DNA from 2 places in the Caminicella sporogenes DSM 14501 genome. Region 2 is predicted to be linked to the other one. Evidence: a T-box and tRNA genes for the amino acid it is inferred to sense, from the RefSeq annotation. Region 2 holds a T-box; the other holds one or more tRNA genes.

Region 1 (4,441 bases), on a different contig from region 2:
GACCATATTGTTTAAGATTGAAAAGAATATCTTTAATTCCCAAAAGAATGTTTAAAGATATTAAGAAAAATATGAGTACAATTATACATAAAAAAAAATAGAAGGGAATATAGAAAGATTATAGAATAATTAAAATAATAATAGTGTATTAAGATAATAAAGGATGTGAACGTATGAAAAAAATGAAGAAAAAAAGTTTCTTAAAGAGAAATAGAATACATATAATAATTTGTCTTATATTATTTATATATTTATCCATAACTATGATAAAGCAAGAAATAAAAATAAGAGAATTGAAAAATGAGGAAAAACAGGCATTAAAGCAAGTTAATGAGCTTAAAATGAAGATTAAAGATATGAAAAAAAATATAGAAAAAAGTGATAGTAAGGAGTTTGTAGAAAAGGTTGCTAGAGAAAAATTAAAAATGGTAAAACCTAATGAGATTATTTATATTATTCAAGATAATAAGAAAAACAATTAATTGTTAATTATAAAAGGTATATTGACATTAGAGGGCTTATAAAATATAATTTACTTGATAACAATAATGTTAAATGAATTAAGGAGGAATTTTTTTAATGCCCGTTGAGATTGGAAAGGTAGTTGATGGTACTGTTACAGGTATTACTAATTTTGGAGCTTTTATTCAACTACCGGATGGTATAACAGGATTATGTCACATTTCAGAAATTGCAGATGAATATGTAAAGGATGTGAAAGACTATTTAAAAGAACAACAAAGGGTAAAAGTAAAGGTAATAGAAGTTAGTGGAAATGGAAAGGTAAGCCTTTCTATTAGAAAAGCTACTGAAGGAAGTAAGCAGAAAAATACTGTTAAAAAAGAAGCAGTTAAAGAATTTGTAAGCAGACCGGTTAGACCGAAAGCATCTTTTGAAGATATGCTAGCTAGATTTTTAAAGGATAGCGATGAAAAGTTGAAAGATATGAAGAAAAATGTAAATAAGAGAAAAGGGAACGGATATAATAGAAAATAGTAATTAATATGAATATGAAATAGTACCGGGATATATTCCCGGTTTTATTATGTTGAAAAGAGGATATTTATTATTTTATTTGGAGGTAGGAGAATGAAAAAGGTGGGCGTTATTGATATAGGAACAAATTCTATAAGGATTATTATTGCAGAAATAAAAAATAACAAAATAATAAACAGCAGAAAAGAGCTTATTATGACGAGATTAGGTGAAGGAGTAGGTAAGACTAAAAAGTTGTCAGAAAAAGCTATTGATAGGAGTATAGATGCTTTAAAAGTATTTAAAGAGATTGCAATTAAAGAAGGAATAAGTGATATTAGAGCGATAGCAACTAGTGCGGTTAGAGATGCTGTAAACAAAGAAGAATTTGTAAAAAGGGCAAGAGAAGAAGTTAAAATAAATATAGAAGTTATTGATGGTGATATGGAGGCACAGCTTGGTTTTAAGGGTGTAGTACATGGGATAGATAAGTGTGATAAAGATATATTAGTTATAGATATAGGTGGAGGTAGTACAGAATTTATCATCGGGAATATTAACGGCATAAAATTTAAAACTAGTTTAAATGTTGGAGCTGTGAGAATGACGGATAAGCATATTAGTACTGACCCTATAAGCGATATAGAATTTGAAAATCTGAAAAAAGATATAAAAGGAATTATTAGTAAAGTTTTAAAAGCAATTAGAGAATATGATATAAAAAGGATAATAGGGATTGGGGGTACGGTAACAACATTAGCTGCCATAGATAGAAAACTTGAAATTTACGATAGTAATTTAATACATAATTATGAGATTAAAATAAAAAAAGTAGAAGAAATGGTAGATTTATTTAAGAGAACAAATAATGAAGAAAGAAAGAATCTAAAAGGTTTACAGCCTAAGAGGGCAGATATTATATTGGCTGGTGCTGTTATTCTTTATGAAATACTTGTAAGTTTAGGAGTAGATAAAATTACTATTAGCGATTATGATAATTTAGAAGGATATATTTTTGAAAAAATAATAGGATAAAACTTATATTTTGATTAGGAATTTGTATAATGTGTGATTTTTATTATGTTTTTTAGTTTTTATCTGTTATGTTTAATTTTATAATAAATTTCTCAAAAATAATAAATAAATGTGTTGACAAAAAGTAAAATATAATGTAAAATAAAATTCGTCGCAAGAAATGTAATATGCCGGGGTGGCGGAACTGGCAGACGCACAGGACTTAAAATCCTGCGGTCCTTATAAAGACCGTACCGGTTCGATTCCGGTCCCCGGCACCAAATGTAATGAAAGAATTGAGAATTGAAAATTGATAATTGAGAATTAAAAGTTAGTGTTAATTATTTTTTAAAATAATTTTTAATTTTTTATCGTCGCGGGGTAGAGCAGCTGGTAGCTCGTCGGGCTCATAACCCGGAGGTCGCAGGTTCGAATCCTGTCCCCGCAACCAATATGGCGGCGTAGCTTAGCTGGCTAGAGCGTCCGGTTCATACCCGGAAGGTCGGTGGTTCGAGTCCACTCGCCGCTACCAATAAAAAATATTTAAAGTACAGATAAACTATAAGTGATGCCACTTATAGTTTTTATTTTTTTACAATATGTTTTAAAATTTATTTTTAGAGTTATAAAAAAATAATTGTTTTATTTCTAAAAAGTAAACAATTTGTTTGAAAATAGTAGTGAATGTCATAATTTTTTTTGAAACATTCAGTCAAGTTGACAAATATTTCAAATCCTCCCTGTTATAATGCATTATACAGGGGGGTGTTTTTTTACTATGGAAAAATTTAATATAGGATACAAAAGATTAGGAAGAGAAGAAGGACAGATTTACAGTATTATAAGCAAAGATTTTTTGTTGTTAAATATTTTGGCTTTTTTATTGGGACGAGCTTCGATTTTAAATGGATTAAATCCTTTTGGAGTAGCTTATTTTACAACTTTAATGACTAAGGATAAAAAGAATTCTATATTAGGATTAAGTATTTTATTGGGGATTTTAACTACTAATGCTGATAAGTATAGGTATATGTTAATTTTGGGATTAAATTTTATTGTTTTTAGGTATATAGTCAAAAATATAAGGTTTAATACATCAAAATTGGCTTTTTTAACCGGTAGTATAACTTTTTTTTCTGGTGTTTTGTATTTATTTTTAACAGAGTTTTATTTGTATGATTTATTTATGACGAGTTTTGAATCAATTATAGTTTTTGTATTTATATACATACTTTCTTATAGTATTCCAATTCTAACAGTAAAATCAAATAGAAAAATCCTTTCTAATGAAGAGGTAATATGTATAGCAATTATTTTGGCAGTTTCGGTATTAGGACTTTCAGATGTAATATTTTTTGGTTATGATTTGAAGAATATAGTTGGGATTTTTATAATATTAGTATTTGCTTATAATGGAGGAGCAGCGATAGGAGCAGCTGTAGGAGTTACTATAGGTATTATAACTAGCATGTCTACAGTTGATACTCCTGTTATAATAGGAATTTATGGATTTTCAGGTTTACTGGCAGGTATATTTAAAGATGTAGGTAAAGTTACTTCGGCTTTAGGAATTGTATTAAGCAATTCTATACTTACATTTTATATAAATGGTTCAACTGAAACGTTAGTTCAATTTGAAGAAATAGTAATTGCATTTTTAATATTTATACTGCTGCCAAAATCGGTTTCTGAATATATAAATAAATTTATCAGTTTAAAAAGTGATGGTTTTGAAATAGATAAAGTTTATAGTGAGAGAATTAAAAAGCTTATGTTAAGACAATTAGAAAATTATTCATTAGCTTTTTCAGAATTAGCAGTAACTTATTCTAAGATTGCTGAAAAAGAGAAAGTTGTTGAACAAAAAGAAATAACAAATATAATAAATAATATTGCAAATTCTATATGTTTAAATTGTAATATGAAAAGAAGTTGTTGGAATAACTGCTTTTATAGTACTTATAATGCATTGGTAGATTCTATTACTTTAGTAGAAGCTAAGGGCATATTGGATAAAAATAATGTTCCTGATTATCTTAGGAAAAGATGTTTAAGATTAGAAAAGTTGATAAATATAATTAATAGTGCTTATGAAATATATAAGATAGATTATAAATGGAATAAAAAACTCTTTGAAATGAGGCAGTTAGTTTCTGAACAATTTAATGGAATATCTCAGATATTAAGAGAATTATCTAAGGAAATATCTTCTAATATAGAATTTAAAAGAGATGTAGAAGATGCCCTTTATGTTGCTTTTGACAAAGAAGGTATTATAATTGATAAAATTACTGTTTTAGAAAATGAAAATGGGAGATTTGAAATAGATATTGAAAAGAAAAAGTGTTTTGATAGAGAAATATGTGAAAGAAGAATTATTCCAATTGTAAAAAAAGTTATAGGAAGAGAAGTTGTTCATAAAAACAGAAATTGCAATAAAGGCAATGAAAAT
Region 2 (4,441 bases):
GGAAGAGACCCTATTGATGATTTTGAAAAAATAAATGAAGAGCTGAAACTTTATAATCCCAAATTAGCTGAAAAGCAGCAGGTAATAGCTGCTAACAAAATAGATTTACTCGAAGATATGAGTAAATATAAAGAATTTGAAAAGATAATGAATGAAAGAGGATATAAAGTATTTCCAATTTCAGCAGCTACTAAAAAAGGTTTAAGAGAACTTTTACTGTATGTAATTGAATTATTAGATAAAATCGAAGATAATGTTGAAATTATAAATGATCAGGAAACTCATAAAATTTATACATTGGATAGTTTAGAAGATGATAGAAAAGAAGTAATTGTAAGAAAGGAAAATAACTTTTATATTGTTGAAGGAAAACCTATTGAAAAATTAGTATACTCAACTGATTTTAATGATATTGATTCAATTAGACGTTTTCAAAATATATTAAAAAACAGAGGTATATTTGAACAGTTGAAAGAAATAGGAATTAAAGATGGAGACACAGTTAAAATATTAGATATAGAATTTGAGTATTATGATTAAGAGGTGAAAGAGTTGATTACAAGTAAGCAGAGAGCTTTTTTAAAGGGATTAGCTAATAAAATAGAACCTATTACTCAAATAGGAAAAGATGGTATAAGTGAGGCATTTATAAATCAGTTAAATGATGCATTAGAAGCACGTGAACTTGTTAAAGTAAGTATACAGAAAAATAGCTTATTAGATACTAAAGAAACTGCTAACAAAGTAGCTAAATTAACTAATTCAGAATTTGTTCAAGCTATAGGAAGAAAATTTGTTATATATAGAAAATCTAAAAAGAAACCTAAAATAGATTTGCCTAAGTAGAAAATGGTGGTCCTCTGACCACTATTTTTTTAAAAAACAGGTGCTTAACTGACAATCATTTGATAAAATGTATAAGTAAAATATTAAAATGTTGGAAATTGGAGGATAGCATGAAAAGAATAGGCTTAATGGGAGGAACATTTGATCCAATACATTATGGACATTTAGTTTTAGCAGAACAAGTAAGAACTCAATTTCAGCTGGAAAAAATAATATTTATTCCTTCAGGTATTCCCCCACATAAAGATAGTTTAACTCTTTCTAGTGCAAAAGACAGATATATTATGACTTTATTAGCTACAGTTACAAATCCTTATTTTGAAGTATCAGAAATTGAAATAAAGGATAAAGAAATATCATACACAATAAAAACTATAAAAAAGTTAAAAAATATTTTTGGAAGCGATACGGAGCTTTTCTTTATTACGGGTGCAGATGCATTATATGAGATAGATACATGGAAATCACCAGAGGAGCTTTTAAAACTGTGTAGTTTTATTGGAGCTACAAGACCCGGATTTGATGAAGAAAAACTTAAGAAAAAAATAGATTTTTATAAAAGAGAATACAGTGCAAATATTTTTATAACTTCTGTTCCTGCTCTTGCAATATCTTCTACTGATATAAGAGATAGAATAAAAGAAGGAAGAAGTGTAAAATATTTATTGCCAGAGGCTGTTGAACATTATATTTATAAAAATAAATTATATTTATAAATAATAGGGGTGTAAAAATTGTACGATATGGAATATTTGACTAGTCAATTAAAAAAAAGAGTGAGCAGCAAAAGGTTTATTCACTCTTTAGGAGTTTCTGAAACAGCTGAAAAACTTGCAAAATTATATAATGCTCCGATAGAAAAGGCAAAAATTGCAGGGCTGCTTCATGATTATGCTAAAGATTTACAAGATGATGAGGCTAGAGAATATATAGTACAGTTTGGTTTAAAGTTAGATGATGTTTTAAAATTTGATATAAATTTGGCACATGGGCAGATAGGAGCAGAATTAATAAAAAGAGAGCTAAATATTAGTGATAGTGATATTTTAAATGCTATAAAATACCATACGACCGGGAGAGAAAATATGTCTATATTAGAAAAAATAGTATATATTGCCGATTACATTGAACCAAGTAGAGATTTTCCGGGAGTAGATGAATTAAGACAAGCTGCTTTTTCTAATTTAGATGAAGGGATTTTATTGGCATTAGATAAAACTATTACATATGTTGTTAAAAAGGGAAAGTTATTACATTTAAACAGTATATTGGCTAGAAATAGTATAATAGTAAATAGAAATAAAAGTTTGTAGGGAGGAAAGTCAATGCAAATTAGTTCTGATAAACTGGCTTTTAAGATAAGTAGAATTATTGATGATAAAAAGGGGAATGATATAAAAATATTAGATGTAAAAAATTTATCGTCAATAGCAGATTATTTTGTCATTGCAACAGGTAATTCTACTAGACATACAATTGCACTTGCTGATGAAGTAGAAAAGAAATTAAATGAAGAAGAAATTTTTATTAATCATAAAGAAGGATATAAAGAAGGAAAATGGATATTATTAGATTATATAGATGTAGTAGTACATATATTTACAAAAGAAGAAAGAGAATTTTATGATTTGGAAAGAATATGGAAAGATGCTAAATATGTTGAATTTGATATTGACACAATGTAAGAAACTTATTACAATAAATGATAACAATATGACTAATTGAAAATAGAATACAGCATATTCTAGGAGTAGTAGAAAGTGATTCTATTTCAGAGAGTCGATGGTTGGTGTGAATCGACATAGATAGCTTTTGAACTTGCCTAGATTTTGTGTTGTAGAGGTTGGTTACCTTTAAAAAACCATAAAAGAGAGCATTATTATGCTAAATAGGGTGGTACCGCGGGAAATTTCTCGTCCCTATATATTATATGGGGGAGAATTTTCAGGTACCTTTTTTATTTATCATGATTATAGATAATGATAATAAGGAGGAGTAGATAATGGATAGATATAATTTTCAAGAAATTGAAAAGAAATGGCAGGAAATATGGGAAAGAGAAAAAGCTTTTAAAGTTTGTGAAAATACTACAAAGAAAAAATATTATGCTTTAGAAATGTTTCCATATCCTTCAGGTAAACTTCATATGGGGCATGTTAGAAATTATTCAATAGGAGATGTAATTGCAAGATATAAAAAGATGAATGGCTATAATGTATTACATCCAATTGGATGGGATGCATTTGGATTACCAGCTGAAAATGCAGCTATTAAACATAACATACATCCGGATATATGGACAAGAAAAAATATTGCTGAAATGAAAAAGCAGTTAATGCAGTTAGGTATAAGCTACGATTGGGATAGAGAAGTAGCTACATGTCTTCCGGATTATTATAAATGGACACAATGGCTGTTTTTAAAATTTTATGAAAAAGGACTTGTTTATAAGAAAAAATCACCTGTAAACTGGTGTCCTTCATGTGAAACGGTATTGGCTAATGAACAAGTAGTTAATGACAGGTGTGAAAGATGTGATACATTAGTTACAAAGAAAAATTTAGAGCAGTGGTATTTTAAAATAACAGATTATGCAGATAGATTACTTGAAGATATAGAACTTTTAAAGGGATGGCCTGAGAAAGTTAAAATAATGCAAAAAAATTGGATTGGAAAAAGTTATGGAGCTGAAATTAAATTTAAAATTGATGAAAGCGATAAGGAGTTAAATGTATTTACAACTAGACCTGATACTATATACGGTGTAACATTTATGGTATTAGCTCCAGAACATCCTTTAGTAGAAGAACTTGTAGAAGGTACAGAATATGAAGAAAAGGTAAAGCGTTTTATTGAAAAATTAGCTCATATGTCAGAAATAGAAAGAACTGCAAGTAATGTAGAAAAAGAAGGATTATTTATAGGAAAGTATGCTATTAATCCTTTAAACAACAAAAAAATACCTTTGTATATTGCAAATTATGTATTAATGGATTATGGTACAGGTGCAGTTATGGCAGTACCTGCTCATGATGAAAGAGATTTTGAATTTGCTAAAAAATATAATATAGATATAATTCCTGTAATTAAGCCTGAAGATGAAAGTATAGATGTTGAAAATTTAGATGCAGCATATACTAGTAGTGGAATAATGATTAATTCAGATAAATTTAATGGACTTAACAATAAAGAAGGCAGTGAGAAAATAATAGAATATATAGAAGAAAAAAATATTGGCAAACGCACTACAAATTTCAGACTTCGTGACTGGCTTATATCACGTCAAAGATATTGGGGAACACCAATACCTATTATCTATTGTGAAAAATGTGGAACAGTTCCAGTACCTGAAAAAGATTTGCCGGTATTACTTCCAACTGATGTAGTATTTACAGGAAAAGGACAGTCACCTTTAACAACTAGTGAAAGTTTTGTAAATACAACTTGTCCTATATGTGGAGGAAAGGCGAAGAGAGAAACGGATACAATGGATACATTTGTCGATTCATCTTGGTATTTCTTAAGATATACAGATGTAAATAATACACAAGAGCCTTTTGATAAGGAAAAGGCAAGTTATTGGATGGATGTAGAC

What was found. The T-box of region 2 lies ahead of leuS (leucine--tRNA ligase). A T-box ahead of a tRNA ligase gene usually reads a tRNA of that ligase, here a tRNA-Leu.
Region 1: it encodes a tRNA-Leu, which carries the amino acid that the T-box ahead of leuS (leucine--tRNA ligase) is inferred to sense. The anticodon was not compared.

What each region holds. Positions count from the first base shown of each region.
Region 1 is NZ_FRAJ01000012.1:24,561-29,001, reverse strand. Features, by position in the region: gene yabQ (spore cortex biosynthesis protein YabQ) at 1-101, shown strand, start outside; gene BUA90_RS07815 (FtsB family cell division protein) at 174-482, shown strand; gene BUA90_RS07810 (S1 RNA-binding domain-containing protein) at 580-996, shown strand; gene BUA90_RS07805 (Ppx/GppA phosphatase family protein) at 1,090-2,010, shown strand; tRNA gene BUA90_RS07800 (tRNA-Leu) at 2,180-2,270, shown strand; tRNA gene BUA90_RS07795 (tRNA-Met) at 2,365-2,440, shown strand; tRNA gene BUA90_RS07790 (tRNA-Met) at 2,445-2,521, shown strand; gene spoIIE (stage II sporulation protein E) at 2,768-4,441, shown strand, end outside.
Region 2 is NZ_FRAJ01000003.1:336,899-341,339, reverse strand. Features, by position in the region: gene obgE (GTPase ObgE) at 1-540, shown strand, start outside; gene yhbY (ribosome assembly RNA-binding protein YhbY) at 544-846, shown strand; gene nadD (nicotinate-nucleotide adenylyltransferase) at 957-1,562, shown strand; gene yqeK (bis(5'-nucleosyl)-tetraphosphatase (symmetrical) YqeK) at 1,590-2,159, shown strand; gene rsfS (ribosome silencing factor) at 2,172-2,531, shown strand; T-box leader at 2,584-2,770, shown strand; gene leuS (leucine--tRNA ligase) at 2,849-4,441, shown strand, end outside.